Regions from separate parts of the Pseudomonas sp. D(2018) genome, predicted to be linked through region 4. Evidence: riboswitches for the same ligand, from Rfam matches in the RefSeq annotation. Region 4 holds a riboswitch; each other region holds the start of a gene.
What was found. A riboswitch is a leader RNA that binds a small molecule or an ion and turns the genes downstream of it on or off. The one in region 4 is predicted to bind cobalamin.
Positions count from the first base shown of each region.

Region 1 (4,740 bases), on a different contig from region 4:
GGAAGTACCTCGCCCAACTCGGCCGCGCCTGTCTGGGCGCCCGGCCGAACGCCGGTCATGAAGCAATCGCCCAGCTGCAGCGGCTCAAGCCCGAATGTTGGGTGCTGACCCAGAACATCGATGGCTACCACCGCCAGGCGGGCTCGCCGCCGGAGCGGCTGATCGAGATCCATGGCGACTTGTCGCCGCTCTACTGCCAGTCCTGCGGGGCGGAAAGTTCTGACCTTGCCCGACATCTGGCAGGAGAAATGCCTCCCAAATGCCATGAATGTGGTGGTATTCTCCGCCCACCCGTGGTGCTGTTCGAAGAAATGCTCCCAGAGCAGGCCATCGACAGCCTCTACGCCGAGCTACGCAAGGGATTCGATGCGGTGATCTCGGTGGGAACCACGGCGAGCTTTCCTTACATCATCGAGCCCGTCATCCGCACCCGCCAAGCAGGCGGTTTCACCGTGGAAATCAATCCGGCGCTCACCGACCTCAGCCCCGTCGTCGATGTTCACCTCAGAGGAAAGGCCTTAGATGTTTTGCAAGGACTGCTGAGTCACATTTCGGGCGATTAAATTTGCAAATGGATTTGATAGCGGGCATAGTCGCGCCTTCATCAGAAACCATTCGACACGGTCGTGCCCATGCTGAAGCGCTTCGCACCCCTCGTGCCTCTCACCTTCGCTCTGTTTCTCGCCGCTTGCGCAGGCAATGTGCAGCAGCAACCGCAATCCCAGGCCCAGGCCCAGGCTCCCGTAGCCGACGGCGCACCCGATTCGCTGCTGGCGGATCGTGGGCCCACCGCCCTGGATCTTGCCAACCTCACCGACGATGAGCCCTACCAGATGCCGTCCCTGGCCGATGGCCTGCTGGAGCGTGGTTTCGAGCTGGTGGGTACTCCGTATCGCTTCGGTGGCCGTTCCATGAAGACCGGCTTCGATTGCAGCGGTTTCGTCGGTTACCTGTTCAAGGAAGAGGCTGGTATCCAGCTGCCGCGTTCCACTCGCGAAATGATCAACCTGGATGCTCCGGTGATCGCTCGTAGCGAGCTGAAGCCCGGCGACATCGTGTTCTTCAACAATCGTGGCCGCGGCCGCGTCAGTCACGCCGGCATCTATATCGGCGATGATCGCTTCATCCACTCCAGCAGCAGCCGCAGCGGTGGTGTGCGCGTCGACAGCCTCGACGACCGCTACTGGAAGGCCAGCTACATGGAAGCCAAGCGCGTCCTGGCCATGAATACCCCGACTCGCCACCTGCTGCATCGCTGATCCAGCCGGCGCGAGACGACAAGCCGAGGCGGCCCCAAGTGGCCGCCTCGGCTTTTTTCTGCCCAGTCGTGCAGCTTTCGCTTGCAATATCATTGTGAGATCAGCAAATTAGCGTGCATTCCTCAAGTCAGGACTGACTTGCCATGCTCGCACTGAACCGCCTCGCCATCATCACCCTGGCTGCGCTGCTCACCGCTTGTGCGGGCAAGTCACCGCCGCCTTATTCCCCTCCCGCTGTCACCAGCCCTGCCCACTCGTTCTCGCCCGTAGCCGAAGACGTGTTGTTCCGTGCCCTGGGCCTGGTGGGCACGCCCTATCGCTGGGGCGGCAACACCCCTGACAGCGGGTTCGACTGCAGTGGCCTGATCGGCTACGTCTACCGTGACGCCGCGGGTATCGCCCTGCCGCGCTCGACGCGCGAACTGATCTCCATGCGTACACCCAGCATCAGCCTCAATGCCCTGCAAAGCGGCGACCTGGTGTTCTTCGCCACCAATGGCGGCGGGCAGGTCAGCCATGCCGGTATCTATGTAGGCGAGGGGCGTTTCGTCCACGCGCCGCGCACCGGCGGAACGGTGCGTCTGGACAGCCTGTCGAACAGCTATTGGCAACGCAGCTATCTCAGCGCCAAGCGCGTAATCTTCGATCCACGCCTGGCCCAATCCCACTGAGGTTGTCATGACCAACCGCACGCTGAACCTCGACGACGCCCTCTACGGCTATCTCCTCGATGTTTCGCTACGGGACACGCCGCTGTTGCAGCGGCTGCGCGCCGAAACCGCCGTCATGCCCATGGCGCGCTGGCAGATCGCCCCGGAGCAGGGCCAGTTCATGGCCTTGCTGGTCAAACTCACCGGCGCTCGTCGCATTCTCGAAGTGGGCACCTTCACCGGTTACAGTGCCCTGTGCATGGCGGCGGAACTGCCGGCTGACGGCCGGATGATCTGCTGTGACCTGCCCGGCGACTACAACGCCATCGCCCGTCGCTATTGGCAGGAGGCGGGGCTGGCCGAACGCATCGAGCTGCGCCTGGCGCCGGCACTGGATACCCTGGCGAGCCTGGAAGATGACAGCCTCGACCTGATTTTCATCGACGCCGACAAGGCCAACTATCCGGCCTACCTGGAAGAGGCCCTGCGCCTGGTGCGCCAGGGCGGGATGATCCTTTTCGATAACGTGCTCTGGAGCGGTCGCGTGCTGGAAGCCGAGCCGGACAGCGCCGACACCCGCGCCATTCAGGCCCTGAATCTGACCCTGAAGACTGATGAGCGCATCGACCTGTCGCTGCTGCCCGTGGGCGATGGCCTGACGCTCTGCCGCAAGCGCTGACGGGTATGCCCGAACCGATACGCCTGCCGCCCCAGCCCGATGCCTGCGAGTTGTGTGGCCGGCCTGCCGCGCTCACCCGTCATCACCTGATTCCCAAGGCCCTGCACGACAAGCCCTACGTGCAGAAGCGCTACGCGAAAAACGAGCGCATCACCGCCACCCTCTGGGTGTGCAGGCCCTGCCACAACCAGATCCACAAGCTGTTCAGCGAAAAGGAGCTGGCCCTGAACTACAACAGCCGGGAGGCCCTGTTGGGTGACGAGCGCCTGCGCACCTTCGTCGACTGGCTGGCGGGCAAACCCGCCGGCTTCAATCCGAGGCACTGAATGGCACGTGTCCGCTAGCATTTGACGCTACCCCGCGCACCCTCTAACCTTCGCCGCTGCCTCAGGTGCCCCGTGGTTCTGAACTACGGGGTGAAACAGGGAAGCCGGTCCATTCCGATGAAGAATCCGGCGCTGCCCCCGCAACGGTAGGCGAGTAGAAGTCGCAATCGGCCACTGTGCTAACGCATGGGAAGGCGCGGCACAGGAGCTCAGCTCCACTCGCAAGCCCGGAGACCGGCCTGTCGCAACCTGGGCATCGCGGAGCCTTCCGCATGCAGTACCCCCTACAGATGTCGCGCGGGTGGCACGACGGAGATCCAACCTTGATTCGCAAGCCTTTCATCAGGCCGGCGGCGCTTGCGCTGCTCGGCGGTACGTCCGTTTCCCCTTTCCTGGCCGCAGCGCCCCTGACGCTGGATGAGCAGGTCGTCACCGCCACCCGCAGCGAGCAGCCGGTGCGCGCCAGTCTTGCTGCCACCACCGTGATCGACCGCGAAGAGATCGAGCGCAGCCAGGCACAGTCCGTCCCCGACCTGCTGCGCAAGGTGCCGGGCGTCACCCTCAGCAATAACGGTGGGCCGGGCAAGAACACCACGCTGTTCATGCGCGGCACAGAGTCCGATCACGTGTTGGTGCTGATCGATGGCGTCAAGGTCGGCTCGGTGAGCGCCGGGCTGACGGCCTTCCAGGACCTGCCTGTCGAGCTGATCGAACGCATCGAGGTCGTCCGTGGGCCGCGCTCCAGCCTTTATGGCTCCGAAGCCATTGGCGGCGTGATCCAGATATTCACCCGCAAAGGTGGCAAGGAAGGGGCCAAGCCTTGGTTCTCCGCAGGCTACGGCACTCACGACAGTTATGAAGGCAGCGCTGGCGTGTCCGGTGGCGATGGCAAAGCCTGGTACAGCCTCGGCGTTAGCAGCCAGGACACCGACGGCATCAATTCCCGGCGCCTGGGCAGTGATTACTACGAGCCCGATGCCGACGGCTACCGCAACCTTTCCGGCAGCCTGCGCGCCGGTTACCGGTTCGAGAATGGTCTGGAACTGGACGGCACGCTGATGCGCGCCAAGGCGCACAACGACTACGACGACATCGACCAGTTCGGCTTCTTCCACCCGCTGGGCGGCCACAACGCTAATGCCGACAACCGCCAGGAACTGTTGGGTGGTCGTGCGCGCTTCAGTCCGGTCGAAATCTGGGATGTGACCCTGCAGGCCGGCCGTAGCGAAGACAAATCCACCAGTTGGACCGACGGCGTGTTCGATGCGCGCTTCGATTCCAAGCGGGACAGCGCCTCCTGGCTCAACGACCTTACCCTGGCCGAAGGGCATGTACTGACCCTCGGCTACGACTGGCAGCGTGACCGGGTCAGCAGCTCCACGGCCTTCGAGAAAGATTCCCGCCTGAACAAGGGCTGGTTCGCCCAGTACCTGGGTGAGTACGGCCGCCAGGACTGGCAACTCAGTCTGCGTCGCGACGACAACGAGCAGTTCGGCACCCACGACACCGGCAATGCCGCCTGGGGCTACGCCCTGACCGACGCCGTGCGCTTCAGCCTGAGCTACGGCACCGCCTTCAAGGCGCCCAGCTTCAACGAGCTGTACTACCCGGGCTACGGCAACCCCGACCTGGACGCGGAAACCTCGGAAAGCTTCGAAGCTGGCCTTGCCGGTCAACACGACTGGGGCCGCTGGTCGATCAACGCCTACCGTACCCATGTGGACGACCTGATCGCCTACGACTCCACCCTCGGCCTCTATGGCGGCCCCAACAACATCGGCAAGGCGCGCATCGACGGCCTGGAGCTGGTCCTCGGTAGCCAGTGG
Region 1 is NZ_SCOK01000001.1:260,417-265,156, reverse strand. Features, by position in the region: gene FFS60_RS01100 (NAD-dependent deacylase) at 1-563, shown strand, start outside; gene FFS60_RS01095 (C40 family peptidase) at 633-1,259, shown strand; gene FFS60_RS01090 (C40 family peptidase) at 1,403-1,930, shown strand; gene FFS60_RS01085 (O-methyltransferase) at 1,938-2,588, shown strand; gene FFS60_RS01080 (hypothetical protein) at 2,594-2,914, shown strand; cobalamin riboswitch at 2,961-3,172, shown strand; gene btuB (TonB-dependent vitamin B12 receptor) at 3,238-4,740, shown strand, end outside.
Region 1: linked by a shared signal. The riboswitch ahead of btuB (TonB-dependent vitamin B12 receptor) and the one ahead of cobW (cobalamin biosynthesis protein CobW) in region 4 are both predicted to bind cobalamin.

Region 2 (4,740 bases), on a different contig from region 4:
AAAATGGCATCCGGCGCGGGCAAGCCCTCCAGCGCCACCGGGGCCTGACCGGCGACCAGTTGCAGACCGGGCACACCAAGGGCATCGCGGTTGTGGCGGATATGTGCCTGGCGGCCTTCGTTGGCTTCGATGGCAATGGCACGACAACCCGGGTGTGCGCGCATCCACTCGATGCCGATGGAGCCACAACCGGCGCCTACATCCCAGAGCAGCTCGCCAGGACGTGGCGCCAGCCGCGCCAGGGTGACGGCGCGGACATCACGCTTGGTGAGCTGGCCGTCGTGGCGGTAGGCGTCGTCGGGCAGGCCGGTGGTCAGCGGCAGCGAGCGAGTGCCTTCGTCGGGGTGCACTTCGACCGCCAGCAGATTGAGCGCGGCAGCCTCGGTGAGGGACCAGTCGCTGGCGATGCCGTCGATGCGTCGTTCACGTTCGCCCCCCAGGTGTTCCAGCACGCTGAGCCGACTCGGGCCGAAACCACGCTCGGCCAACAACGCGGCGATGGCCGCCGGGCTGCTGCCGTCATTGCTCAGCACCAGCAGGCGGGCGCCAACGTGAAGGTGAGCATTCAACGCAGCCAGGGGACGGGCGACGACCGAGAGCAGGGTCACGTCCTGCAGCGGCCAGCCCAGCCGCGCGGCGGCCAGCGAATAGGACGATGGCGCCGGGATCACCCGCATCTCCTCCGCAGCCACCTGCCGCGCCAAGCTGGCACCGACACCGAACAGCATGGGGTCGCCGCTGGCCAGCACGCAGACCGGAGTGCCGCGTTTTTCCAGCACCGGAGCCAGGGAAAAGGGGCTTGGCCAGGGGCTACGACGCGCGCGGATGCAGCGCGGCAGGAGGTCGAGCTGGCGCGGGCCACCGACTACTTCGGCGGCGCCCAGCAGGGCGTGGCGCGCGGCCTTGCCGAGGCCCGCGTAGCCGTCTTCGCCAATTCCCACCACGGTCAGCCAGGGCTGCATCTGTTGTCCTCGAGTACGAAATTGCATGGGCCGTTCGGCTCCCGACAGGCAGCCTTTTCATAGGTCCGGGCAAAGCGGGCATAATAGCGCCCTTCATCGGTCGCTGGCGCTCACCTGACGAGCCCCAGCCTAAGAGGGAACACGGTCGAGCCGTGGCTGCCCCCGCAACTGTAAGCAGCGAGTCCATGCATTTCAGGCCACTGAACCCCGTTCGGGAAGGCCGCAATGGATGATGACCTGCCAGCCAGGAGACCTGCCGGTGGGACCAGTCGCGTGTGTACGCATCGAGCGGGGTGTATCGATGCAACGTTGTCCCTGACTCAGGGGCCCGGGTCGCCGCGACGCCAACCATGGTGACCTGAGTGAAGTACGCCCGGCCCACATCGCTATCCATCCGCCCCTCGGCCTGCCCGGGGCTGCTGCGTATCGTCCAGGCGAAGGACGGCGGCATCTGCCGGATCAAGCTGCCCTGCGGGCACCTGAGCTCGGTTCAGGCCCGCGCCATCGCGACCGCCGCGAGTGCCTACGCCGGGGGGGTGATCGAGGCCACCAACCGTTCCAATCTGCAGATTCGTGGTGTGAAGCCCGGCGCCGAGCAGGCGCTGATCGACGCCCTCCTGGCCGCCGGCCTGGGCGCAGGCTCCCCCGGCGCCGACGATGTGCGCAATCTGATGGTCAGCCCGCTGGCCGGCCTGGATGCCTCCGCCCTTGTGGATATCTCGGCGCTTGCCGGGCAAATCCTCGCCCTGCTGCAGGACAAGGCGCACTTCCATGCCCTCTCGCCCAAGTTCGCCCTGTTGCTGGATGGCGGCGAATCCATGGCGATGCTGGAGCATCCCCACGATCTCTGGCTGTCGGCCATGGGTGACGGTGACCACGCGCTGTTCGCCTTCGGGCTGGCCGGCTGCCCACCACGAGCCGCCGACGACGCTCCCGCCCTGGCCTCCGTGCCGCGCGATCAGGTTCCAGCGCTGGCGGAAGCCCTGCTGGAACTGTTCCTCGAACTGGCCAGGCCCGAGCAGACGCGCATGCGCCACCTGCTTGCCGAACACCCGGAGGGCGACCTGTTGTTGCGCCTGCAACAGCGGCTGGACGTACCGTTGCTGCCGGTCGGCAACTGGCACCGCCCTGCCCCGCAACCCTTCGCCCACCTGGGGATACGCGACGGCCACCATGTCGGCGGTGCGCCGGCGCTGGGTCGCCTGGACTCAACACAGCTCGCCGCCCTCGCCGATCTCGCCGATGGACAGGGCGACGGCAGCCTGCGCCTGACGCCCTGGCAATCGGTGCTGCTGCCCAATGCCCAGGATGCCGAATTCGTCCTGAACGCCATGCGTCATCTGGGCCTCGCCACGGAAGCGAGCGAGCCCCTGGCGCGACTGATCGCCTGCACCGGTTCCGCCGGTTGCGCCAAGGGCCTGGCCGATACCAAGGCCGACGCCCTGCTTCTGGCGCCGCTGCTGCCACCTGGCGCGTTGGTTCACCTCAGCGGCTGCCCGCGCTCCTGCGCCGCCGCCCATGTGGCGCCCTTCACCCTGCTGGCCAGGGGCCCGGGCCGCTATGACCTCTATCAGCGCGGCGGCGATGGCTTTGGCCAACTGCTGGCGCGCGACATCAGCCTTCAGGAGGCCGGCAAACGCCTGGCCTCCCCTCCTGACACCTGGAGTTCCACCCCATGATCGAGTACATCCGCGATGGTCAGGAGATCTATCGCAACTCCTTTTCCATCATCCGCGCCGAAGCCAACCTCGCCGGAATCCCCGCCGACCTGGAAAAGCTCGCAGTGCGGGTAATCCACGCCTGCGGCATGGTCGACGTGGTGGAAGACCTGCGCTTCTCCCCGGGTGCCGGAGCGGCCGGGCGCGCGGCCATTGCCAATGGCGCACCGATTCTCTGCGATGCGCGCATGGTGGCCGAGGGCATCACCCGCGCCCGCCTGCCGGCGGACAACCCGGTCATCTGCACCCTCAATGACCCCGGCGTGCCGGAGCTGGCGCGCGAACGGGGCAACACCCGCTCGGCAGTGGCGCTTGAGCACTGGCGCGAACACCTGGAAGGCAGCGTGGTGGTGATCGGCAATGCCCCCACCGCACTCTTCTATCTGCTGGAGATGCTCGACGCGGGCGCACCGAAACCGGCACTGATCCTCGGCTTCCCGGTGGGCTTCGTCGGCGCGGCGGAGTCCAAGGAGATGCTCGCCGCCGACAGCCGTGGCGTGCCCTATGTGATCGTGCGCGGCCGTCGCGGTGGCAGCGCCATGGCGGCAGCGGCGGTCAACGCCCTGGCCACGGAGGTGGAATGATGAGCGGCAAAGGACGGCTGATCGGCCTCGGAGTAGGCCCCGGCGACCCGGAACTGATCACCCTCAAGGCGCTGCGCCTGCTGCAATCGGCGCCGGTGGTGGGCTACTTCGTGGCCAAGGCAAAGGCCAGCCAGGGCCAGGGCGGCAACGCCTTCGGCATCATCGAGCAGCACCTGACCGACACCCAGCAGCGCATGCCGCTGGTCTATCCGGTCACCACCGAAAAACTGGAGCCGCCGCTGTCCTACGAAACCGTGATCAGCGACTTCTACGACACCGCCGCCGAGCAGGTAGCCCAGCACCTGGACGCCGGCCGCGACGTGGCGGTGATCTGCGAGGGCGACCCCTTCTTCTACGGCTCCTACATGTACCTGCACGACCGCCTGGCCGAGCGCTACGAGGTGGAAGTGGTGCCTGGTGTCTGTTCCATGCTGGGCAGCGCGGCGGTGCTCGGCCTGCCCCTGGTGTACCGCAACCAGAGCCTCTCGGTGCTCTCCGGCGTACTGCCGGAAGATGAATTGAAGGTCCGCCTGCGCGATGCCGAAGCCGCCGTAGTGATGAAGCTCGGGCGCAACTTCGACAAGGTGCGCCGCGTCCTCCAGGACCTCGGCATCGCCAGCCGCGCCCATTACGTAGAGCGCGCCACCATGGCCAACCAGCGCATCGTGCCGCTGGATGAGGTGGACCCCATGGCGTCGCCCTATTTCTCGATGATCGTCATCCCCGGTCAGAAGTGGAGAGGTTGATGGAGCAGCACAACGCCCCGGCCATCGTCCTGCTCGGCAACGGCGGCCTGCCAACGGCTCGGCGCATCCAGGCGTTTTATCCACAGGCGCGCGTGCTTGGCCTGAATGGGCGCGTCGAAGGCGCGGACGAAGGCTATGCCGAGTTCGGCGACACCCTGCGCGGGCTGTACAGCAGCGATACGCCGATCATTGCCCTGTGCGCCGCCGGCATCGTCATCCGCACCCTGGCGCCACTGCTGGCGAGCAAGGGCGCCGAGCCGCCGGTACTGGCTGTCGCCGAAGACGGCAGTGCGGTGGTGCCGCTGCTCGGCGGGCTGGGCGGGGTCAACCGCATGGCGCGGGAAATCGCCGCCATGCTGGACGTGGCGCCGGCCATCACCACCAGTGGCGAGTTGCGTTTCGGCACCTGCCTGCTGGACCCACCAGCGGGCTACGCCCTGGCCGACATCGAACAGGGCAAGCGCTTCGTCTCCGACCTGCTGGGCGGCGAAGCCGTGCGCGTGCAGGGCGATGCGCCGTGGCTCGATGAGGTCCGCCTGCCCCTGGCGGACGAGGCGCGACGGGTTATCCACATCACCGCCGAAGCACGTCCGGCCGAGCGCCACGAACTGCTGATCCACCCTCGCGTGGCGGTCGCGCGAATCGATGGCGAGGCGAATGCCGATATCGTGCGCCAGGCCCTGGCAGATGCCGGTCTGGCGGCGCTGTCCCTGGCCTGCCTGTTGGCAGA
Region 2 is NZ_SCOK01000034.1:8,256-12,995, forward strand. Features, by position in the region: gene cbiE (precorrin-6y C5,15-methyltransferase (decarboxylating) subunit CbiE) at 1-962, opposite strand, end outside; cobalamin riboswitch at 1,043-1,238, shown strand; gene cobG (precorrin-3B synthase) at 1,325-2,641, shown strand; gene FFS60_RS19725 (precorrin-8X methylmutase) at 2,638-3,264, shown strand; gene FFS60_RS19730 (precorrin-2 C(20)-methyltransferase) at 3,261-4,010, shown strand; gene cobJ (precorrin-3B C(17)-methyltransferase) at 4,010-4,740, shown strand, end outside.
Region 2: linked by a shared signal. The riboswitch ahead of cobG (precorrin-3B synthase) and the one ahead of cobW (cobalamin biosynthesis protein CobW) in region 4 are both predicted to bind cobalamin.

Region 3 (4,740 bases), on a different contig from region 4:
CACCGAACCCAAGCTGCAAGTGGCCCGCGAGCTGGGGCTGCCGATACTGATCCTCAAGCGCCCGGAGCTGCCGCCCGTGGCCCGTGAATTCGATTCCGTCGAAGGCCTCTGGCAGGCCCTCGCCATCCATCTGGACACCCCATGACCGCAACACCTTACGCCCGCGTGCTGTTCGCCGGGCCGGACCTTGCCGAAGGCTCTTTCGCCGAACTCTTCCGTCGCCAGCTCATCGCCCTGCGTGGCGAGGAGGCGCTGGCCGATATCGTCGACACCTCAGCCGGTCATGACGGGCTCTGGCAGACGGTGCAGGCCAGTCCCCGCCCATTGCTGGTGATCGACCTCGACCCGCAATCGTCCGCCCAGCATCTGGACTGGCTGCGCAGCGAACTGGCGGTTCTGGGCGCTCCGGAGCACCTCTTCGTCGCCAGCCTCCTCGGCCAGTTCGACAGCGATCCGGCCGGCGCCGCTTGTGCACTGGCCGGGCGTGCCGAACTGCACCTGGAGTGCGCGAGTGTGCCGGCGATTCCCGCCAGCCACGCCTGGTCCTGCATTCCGCCCCATGCCCGCCGCCTGCTGCTGTGCAACGGCCCCCGCTGCACCCGCCGTGGTGCGTTGCCGTTGTGGAAGAAGCTGCGCGAAACCCTCAAGGCCACGGGCAAGCTGGAGTGTGAAGGCGGCGTGCACATCACCCGTACCCAGTGCCAGTTCCCCTGCGACCTCGGCCCTACCGCCAGCCTCTATCCCGACGGGGAGTGGTACCGGATGCGCGACGAGGAAGAGGTCCTGCGCTGGGTGCAGGAGCGGATCGTGGAAGAGCGCCAAGTACCGGATTTGCTGATTAAGACGTAGGGGCGCCGGGAAGTGTCCCGGCGAACCTGGTAAGGGGCATTGAACGTTGCCGCCTGCAACCTCACATCGCTGAGATTGGCGTGTTCAGCGATCACCTTCGGATGTTCTGAGCGAATGGCTCCATTGCGCCCCAGGAGACTGGGAGCCGCCCGACTATCCAGTTTGCGCACCGGGATTATTGCGGGTTTCTCGCCGGGGCTGAGCTTGACTCCCCCACCCACGAATGTTCCTATCCGCGCCGCTTCAGGTGTCTCACGCCGCCGCGCGTGAGGTTAAACGGGAAGCCGGTGCGTTCCGAGAGGAACCAGTCCGGCGCTGCCCCCGCAACGGTAAGTGAGCGAAACCCTCAACAGGCCACTGTGCTGCACAGCATGGGAAGGCGAGGTTTTCATGACCCTCACAAGCCCGGAGACCGGCCTGAGGCATTCGTTTGGCAACCCGCGGTGGGCGGGCGTTGACGCTGACCGTGGGTGCCTGCGCGCCCGCGTCTGCTTTTGCGCGTTCCATCGGGATTGCCGTGCCTTGCACCCTGAATTGGAATTCCCATGGCGCGCTATCCCCAGTCTTCATCCCTGTTCGTCCTCGCCGGCCTGCTGGCGACATCCTCGGCCTTCGCTGAATCCCCGGCCCTGAGCCTGCCGGCCACCCAGGTCGATGGCCAGGTCCTGGAACCTGCCGAAACCGATCTGCACAAGTCCCAGTCAACCGCTTCGCGGCTCGGCCTCTCCGCGTTGGAAACCCCGGCCAGCACCACCTCCCTCAGCGGCGACACCCTGCGCGAGCGCAATGCCCGCAGCGCCCAGGACGCCGTGACCCGCACCCCCGGCCTCAGCTTCATCGGCACCCCCGGCGATGGTGGCACCGGCCTCTCGGCGCGGGGCTTCACCGGGCATGCCTCGGTGATGCAACTGTTCGACGGCATCCGCCTCTACACCGGCATGGGCACCACCACGTTCCCCACCGATCCCTGGCAACTGGAGGGCATCGAGGTGTTGCGCGGTCCGGCCTCCAGTCTCTATGGCGAAGGCGCTACCGGGGCGGTGATCAACTACCTGTCGAAGACGCCCTTCGAGGGCGAAATCCGCAACCAGGTGCGCCTGGGCTACGGCTCCTACGATCGCAGCCAGTTCGCCCTGGACAGCGGCGGCTCCCTCAGCGACAGCCTGAGCTACCGCGCCACCGTCAACCGCCAGGCGACCCAGGGCTGGGTGGACCGGGGCGATGCCCGGAGCCTGAGCTTGGGTGCCGCCCTGCGCTGGCAGGCCAGCGACGACCTGGCCTTTACCCTGGCCCATGACCAGGGCGACCTGGAGCCCGGCAGCTACTTCGGCACCCCGCTGATCAACGGCCGCTACCGCGAGAGCCTGCGGGAGAAGAACTACAACCTGCGCAATGCCGAGCAGCACTACAACGACCAGTGGACCCGCCTGACCACCGACTGGACCCTCTCCGACCAGGTCAGCGCCAGCAACCAGCTCTACTACCTGAAGTCGCGGCGCTACTGGCGCAATGCCGAGGCCTACACCTGGGACGACAGCCGCGAGGACATGCTGCGCAGCGACTACCTGCGCATCAAGCACCATCAGCAGCAGATCGGCGATCGCCAGACCTTCACCTTCGATCATTCGCTGTTGGGTCTGGCCAGCCGCACCCTGGTGGGCACCGAGGTCAACCGCATCCGCTTCGACCTGACCAACAACTCGCCCTACAACGATATCGGCGGCGACTACATCGACCCCTGGAACCCGGCGCCTGGCTATTACCAGAGCGCGTCCGCGTACCGCCCGCACTCGCGCAGCCAGACCCGCACCTTCGCCCTGTTCGCCGAGAATCAGCTGCAGCTCAGCGAGCGCTGGTCCCTGATCACCGGTGCGCGCCGCGACCAGGTGCACATCGACCGTGACGATCTGCGCGCCGGCACCCGCAGCGACCGCAGCCTTTCCGGCGGCAACTGGCGCGCGGGCCTGGTCTACGCACTGACGCCGAATGCCTCGCTCTACGGCCAGTACGGCACCAGCAAGGACGGGGTGAACAACCTCATCAGCCTCAACCCGACCCAACAGCAGATGGACCTCACCGAGGCCCGTCAGACCGAGCTCGGCTTCAAGCAGCAGTTCTGGGAAGGGCGCGGGCAGTGGACGGTGGCCGGCTACCACATCGTCAAGGAGAAGCTGCTGACCACCGACCCGGTGACCCGTGTCGCCGAGCAGATCGGCCAGCAATCCGCCGACGGCATCGAAGCCAGCCTGGAGCTGAGCCTGGCCCGAGGCTGGCAGGTGTCGGCCAACGCCTCGGTGGTACGCGCCGAATACGACGAGTTCTATCAGGGCGGCGTTTCCCGCGCCGGCAATCGCCCGGTGGACGTGCCGCGTCGCACCGCCAACCTTTGGGTGAACAAGGCGCTGCCCGGCAATGTTCGCGCGGGCGCCGGCCTGCGCTACGTGGATGACCGCTACGCCGACACCGCCAACCAGATCGAGGTGCCCGGCTACACCGTGGCAGACGCCAACCTGAGCTGGCGCGCCACGCCCCAGCTGACCCTGGGCCTGGAGCTGAACAACCTGTTCGACCGCCAGTACGCGGTGAGCCAGACCAACAGCGGCCAGCAGTGGTTCCTCGGCGAGCCGCGCTCGTTCTTCGTCACCACGGACATCACGTTCTGATGGCGCGCCTTTCGCTGCACGACCTGGCCTGGGCTCCGAGCCCGGGCCAGTCCTTGCTGGAAGGCGTCGAGATGGCGGTGGGGGAGGGCGAATTCGTCGGGCTCATCGGCCCCAACGGCAGCGGCAAGACCAGCCTGCTGCGTTGCGCCTATCGCTTCCATCGCCCCCAGCAGGGCCGCGTCGAGCTGGAGGGCGCCAACCTCTGGCGGCAATCACCACGCTGGAGCGCCCAGCGCATCGCCGTGGTCCTGCAGGAGTTTCCCCAGGACTTCGGCCTCAGCGTGGCCGAGGTGGTCGCCATGGGACGCATGCCGCACAAGGGGTTGCTGGACGGTGACAGCGAAGAAGACCAGCGCCTGGTGGATGAGGCGCTGGCGCGTGTGGGGTTGGTGGAGCGCCGCATCCAGCCCTTCGAAAACCTGTCCGGCGGCGAGAAGCAGCGCGTGCTGTTGGCCCGCGCCCTGGTGCAGCAACCGCAGGTCCTGATCCTCGACGAGCCCACCAACCACCTGGACCCGCGCTACCAACTGGACCTGCTGCGCCAGCTCCGCAGCCTGGGGCTGGGTGTTCTCGCCAGCTTCCACGACCTCAACCTGGCCGCCGCTTTCTGCGACCGCCTCCATGTGCTCGACGGCGGCCGCCTGGTGGCCAGCGGCGCACCGGCCGACGTGCTGACAGAAGACCTGCTGCTGCAGGTGTTCGGCACCGAGGCGCTGGTGGACCTCCATCCCGTTGCCGGTCACCCACGGATTACCTGGATCACCCGATGAAGCCATTTCTCATGTCCCTGGGCGCAAGCCTGCTGTTCGTCGCCACTTTCACCCAGGCCGGGCACTACCCGGTCACCATCACCAGTTGCCAGCGTGAAGTGCGTTTCGAGCGTGCGCCGCAGCGCGCCGTCAGCCAGGACGTCAACCTGACCGGCATGCTGCTCGCCCTCGGCCTGCGCCCGAACATGGCGGGCTACAGCGGCATCAGCGGCTGGAAGACCCTGGATGAGGATTTCCGCGCGCAACTGACCGGCCTGCCGGAACTGGCGCCGCGCTACCCCTCGGTGGAAAACCTGCTGAATGCCGGTGCCGACCTGTTCTTCGCCGGCTGGAACTACGGCATGCACGTGGGGGGCGAGGTCACGCCGGCCACGCTCGCGCCGCTGGGCATTCCGGTGTACGAGCTGACCGAGTCCTGTGCCCACGTGATGCCGCGTGACGCCGCGCGTCTCGAGGAT
Region 3 is NZ_SCOK01000034.1:1,559-6,298, reverse strand. Features, by position in the region: gene FFS60_RS19705 (cobalt-precorrin-6A reductase) at 1-145, shown strand, start outside; gene FFS60_RS19700 (ferredoxin) at 142-849, shown strand; cobalamin riboswitch at 1,078-1,285, shown strand; gene FFS60_RS19695 (TonB-dependent siderophore receptor) at 1,395-3,512, shown strand; gene FFS60_RS19690 (ABC transporter ATP-binding protein) at 3,512-4,282, shown strand; gene FFS60_RS19685 (ABC transporter substrate-binding protein) at 4,279-4,740, shown strand, end outside.
Region 3: linked by a shared signal. The riboswitch ahead of FFS60_RS19695 (TonB-dependent siderophore receptor) and the one ahead of cobW (cobalamin biosynthesis protein CobW) in region 4 are both predicted to bind cobalamin.

Region 4 (4,740 bases):
CCTCGGCCAGCAGCGCCAGGTGCGAGTCGCCGCTGCAGAGGATCACCAGTTCGGCGGGTGTCTGGGCCAGGTGGGCGATGCCGTCGTCCGGGACGAAGCCGCCGGGTTGGGTGCGCAGGAGGTGCATTTACTCCCCTTTCCCTCTGGGAGAGGGGATTTGAATGCGTTTCATACGAGAGCCGTGCGCAGCTCGTTGGCAATCACTGCCTGATCCAGTTCCTGACCGATCACCACCAGGCGGGTGCTGCGGGTTTCGTCGGTCAGCCACTTGCGGTCGAAGTGCTTGTCGAAACGCTTGCCGACGCCCTGGATCAGCAGGCGCATGGGTTTGCCGGGGATGGCGGCGAAGCCCTTGATGCGCAGGATGTCGTGGCGCACCACCAGTTGGCCGAGGGCTTTGATCAGGGCGGCTTCTTCCACTTCCGGCAGGTCGACGTGAAAGGAGTCGAACTCGTCGTGGTCGTGGTCTTCATGACCTTCGTGGTCATGGTGGGTGGGGCGGCTGTCGATGTGCAGTTCCGCCTCGGCGTTCAGGCCCAGCAGCACGCTGAGCGGCAGCTTGCCGGCGCTGGCTTCGACGATCTTCACCGCAGGTGGCAGTTCCTCGGCCACCTCGGCGCGCACGGCGGCCAGGGCCTCGGCGTCGAGCAGGTCGGCCTTGTTGAGGATCACCAGGTCGGCGCTGGCCAACTGGTCTTCGAACAGTTCGTGCAGGGGGGATTCATGGTCGAGGTTCGGGTCCTGCTTGCGCTGCTCGTCCACCTGCTCGGGGTGGGCGGCGAAGGTGCCAGCGGCCACGGCCGGGCTGTCGACCACGGTGATGACGGCGTCGACGGTGCAGGCGTTGCGGATTTCCGGCCACTGGAAGGCTTGCACCAGCGGCTTGGGCAGGGCGAGGCCGGAGGTTTCGATGAGGATCTGGTCAAGGTCGCCACGGCGCGCTACCAATTCGCGCATGACCGGGAAGAACTCTTCCTGCACGGTGCAGCACAGGCAGCCGTTGGCCAGCTCGAAGACGCGGCCAACGGCCTCTTCTTCGGTGCAGCCGATAGAGCACTGCTTGAGGATCTCGCCGTCGATGCCCAGCTCGCCGAACTCGTTGACGATCACCGCGATACGGCGGCCTTCAGCGTTGTCCAGCATGTGGCGCAGGAGGGTGGTCTTACCGGAGCCGAGGAAGCCGGTGACGATGGTGACGGGGAGTTTGGCCAGGGTTTTCATGCGCGCCTCTGCGTGGTCGGTCGGCGGGCATGACGAACGCAGCGGGGCTCGCCCCGCGCAACGGATTCGCCACCGGATCACCCCGCCCGGTTGTCTGGAATGTCGTCGAGGCAGGTCTCCTGGCTCACGACCCTGCGCTTGGCGCGGCACCTTCGCCTTCCCGCTTGCGCAGTGGCGTTTCGAAAGGCCTGGGGGCGTTCACAGTTGCGGGGGCAGCCGTGGCCTTGACCACGTTCCCTCTTAGCTCCGGCGTACAGCCGGAGAACCTCGAAAGGGCGAAGGCTACGCAGCGCCTGGGCGACGGTCAATCACGGCAGTTGACGCTTGGTCGGACTCGTGATGTCCTAGCACGGTTTTTTCAGGTGCCTTGCGTCGCCGTACGCGAGGTGAAACGGGAAGTCGGTGCGTCCATTTTCGGACTAGTCCGACGCTGCCCCCGCAACGGTAAGCGATCGTAGGGTTAAGTACGCCACTGTGCCGACACGGCATGGGAAGGCATGCCCGTCCAGCCACAGGCTGGCGTCGTGAGCCCGGAGACCGGCCTGATCAGCTTTTTGGCAACCCGCGGTGGGCGGGCGCAAGCCGGAAATCGGGGTGCTCCTGCGCCCGCTTCCCTCGCGCGCGTTCCTCTGCCGGTATCGTTAGCAACGCAGAGGGAATCTCCATGTCCAGCCGCACCCTGTCCCATTCCGCCGCTTCTTCCTCGACCCTGGCCCAACGCCTGCTGCTGGCCATCGGTGCCAGCCTGATCGGCCTGTCCCTGGTGTATTTCGCCGGCTTCTCGCATATCGAGGCCATGCACAACGCCGCTCACGACACTCGCCACAGTGCCGCCTTCCCCTGCCATTGAGTGATTCCCGGATGATCAAGCGCATCGCCCAGACCGCCGGTTTCGCTGGTCTGATCGCAGCCCTGGTGCTGACCCTGTTGCAGAGCCTGTGGGTCACCCCGCTGATTCTCCAGGCGGAAACCTATGAAAACGCCGAACCTGTCGCTCAGGTTGAGCACGACCATGAGCATGGTGGAGCTGCCGTGGCCCATACCCACGAACACAGCGCCGAAGCCTGGGCGCCGGAAGATGGTTGGCAGCGCACCCTCTCCACGGGTGGCAGCAACCTGGTGGTCGCAGTAGGTTTCGCCTTGATTCTTGCCGGACTGTTCAGCCTGCGTGGCCCGACCCGTGCCTGGCAGGGCCTGCTCTGGGGCCTGAGTGGTTTCGCCACGTTCGCCCTGGCACCGTCCCTTGGCTTGCCGCCGGAACTGCCGGGCACCGCCGCCGCTGATCTGGCCCATCGTCAGACCTGGTGGGTCGGCACTGCCGCTTCCACTGCCGTGGGGCTGGCGCTCATTGCCTTCGGCCGCCATTGGGCTCTGCGCGTGCTGGGCGTCGTACTGCTGGTGATCCCCCATGTCGTAGGTGCGCCGCAGCCCGAAGCCCACTCCAGCCTGGCGCCGGAAGCGCTGGAACATGAGTTCATCGCTGCTTCCCTGATCACCAATGCGGTGTTCTGGGCCGTGCTGGGCTGGGCCGCGGCCTGGCTGTACCAGCGTCACGCGTCGCCGTCTGCTTGAAGCTGGTCGCTGGGCTGGGCTGCCGACGCGGCTGCCCGACGGACGAATTGCAAGGCCTGCTGATGCAGTGCCTTGCCGAAGCCGGCGCTTCACTCGATGATCTGGCCGCGCTGGCCAGCAGTGAGGCGAAGGCCGCGGAGCCGGGGCTGATCGCCCTGGCCGAGCGGTTGCGGCTGCCGCTGTATTTCCTGCCTGCGGATATCCTTGTTGCGGAGGACATGCGCCTGAGCCAGCCCTCCGAGCGTGTCCGGGAGGTCGCCGGCAGTGCGGGCGTGGCGGAGGCCGCCGCCCTGGTCCAGATCGAAGTCCTGTTCGGCGGTCGCGCCGCCCTGCTCATCGACAAACGTCGCAGCGCCGGTGCTACTTGCGCCCTGGCCTGCATCCTGCACGAGGCTTGACGGCCATGACGGTCTATTTCATCGGCGCCGGCCCCGGCGATCCAGAACTCATTACCGTGAAGGGCCAGCGCCTGATCCGCGCCTGTCCGGTGATTCTCTACGCCGGTTCGCTGGTGCCCGAGGCCGTGCTGGCCGGGCACCGCGCGGAGTTGGTGGTAAACACCGCTGAACTGCATCTGGATGAGATCGTCACGCTGCTGGTCGAAGCCCATGCCAGGGGCCAGGACGTGGCGCGGGTGCATTCGGGTGATCCATCGCTCTACGGCGCCATCGGCGAGCAGATTCGCCACCTGCGCGAACGGGACATCCCCTTCGAAGTGGTGCCGGGGGTAACGGCGACTGCCGCGTGCGCCGCGCTGCTGGGTTGCGAGCTGACTCTGCCGGAGGTTTCCCAGACCCTGATCCTCACCCGTTACGCCAGCAAGACGCGCATGCCTGAAGGGGAAGAACTAGGCGATCTGGCCCGTCACCGCGCGACCATGGCCATTCACCTGGGCGTGAGCCAACTGGCGAAAATAATCGAAGAACTGCTGCCGCACTACGGCGCCGACTGCCCCATTGCCGTGATCCATCGCGCCAGCTGGCCGGACCAGGAGCAGGTCACCGGCACCCTGGGGGACATCCTGCCCAAGGTCACGGCACGGGATTTCCGCCGCACGGCGCTGATCCTGGTGGGCGAGGTGCTGGCCGCCGAAGGCTTTGCCGATTCCTCCCTTTATCGGGCCGATCACGCTCATCTCTACCGACCCGGCAAGGCGTAGCCGCCACGCGGCTAGTGACGTACGCCGGTGAAACCCGCAGAATGCGGCTCTTATGCGGCGGGCAATTGGCCCGCACACTCTCTCTAACCGGCTTTAAGCGACCTTTTTCTCTATGCGAATGCGCTTGATGCTGTTGGGTGGCGGCAATTCACTCGGACAGGCGCTGATTCGCCAGGGTGCCGAGGAAGACATAGGTTTTCTCGCTCCGCGCCCGCCCGAACAGGGTTGGGACGCCGCCAGCCTGACCCAGCTGCTCGATGACACCCGGCCTGACGCCGTGGTCAACCTCGCCTACTACTTCGACTGGTTCCAGGCCGACGAAGTCAGTGGCCTCCGCCTGGCCGCCCAGGAGCGAGGCGTGGAACGTCTGGCCGAACTCTGCCAGCACCACAGCATCGTCCTGCTGCAGCCCTCCAGCTACCGGGTATTCGACGGCTCCCGCGCCACGGCCTACAGCGAGAAGGATGAAACCGTCCCGCTCAGCGAGCGCGGTCAGGCGATCTGGCGTATGGAACAGAGTGTCCGTGCCGTCTGCCCCAAACACGTGCTGCTGCGTTTCGGCTGGTTGCTGGACGACAGCCGCGAGGGTTCCCTGGGGCGTTTCCTCAGTCGTGCAGAGCGGGCCGAAGAAATTTGCCTGGCCGACGACCGCCGCGGTAACCCGACCCCGGTTGACGATGCTGCGCGGGTGTTGCTGGCCGTGATCAAACAGCTGGACTGCGCCGCGCCGCTCTGGGGCACCTATCACTACGGTGGCCACGAAGCGACCACGCCTCTCGCACTGGGCC
Region 4 is NZ_SCOK01000085.1:7,039-11,778, forward strand. Features, by position in the region: gene cobN (cobaltochelatase subunit CobN) at 1-127, opposite strand, end outside; gene cobW (cobalamin biosynthesis protein CobW) at 169-1,221, opposite strand; cobalamin riboswitch at 1,313-1,506, opposite strand; cobalamin riboswitch at 1,565-1,782, shown strand; gene FFS60_RS27520 (CbtB domain-containing protein) at 1,880-2,071, shown strand; gene FFS60_RS27525 (CbtA family protein) at 2,083-2,793, shown strand; gene FFS60_RS27530 (cobalamin biosynthesis protein) at 2,790-3,191, shown strand; gene cobM (precorrin-4 C(11)-methyltransferase) at 3,197-3,952, shown strand; gene FFS60_RS27540 (sugar nucleotide-binding protein) at 4,065-4,740, shown strand, end outside.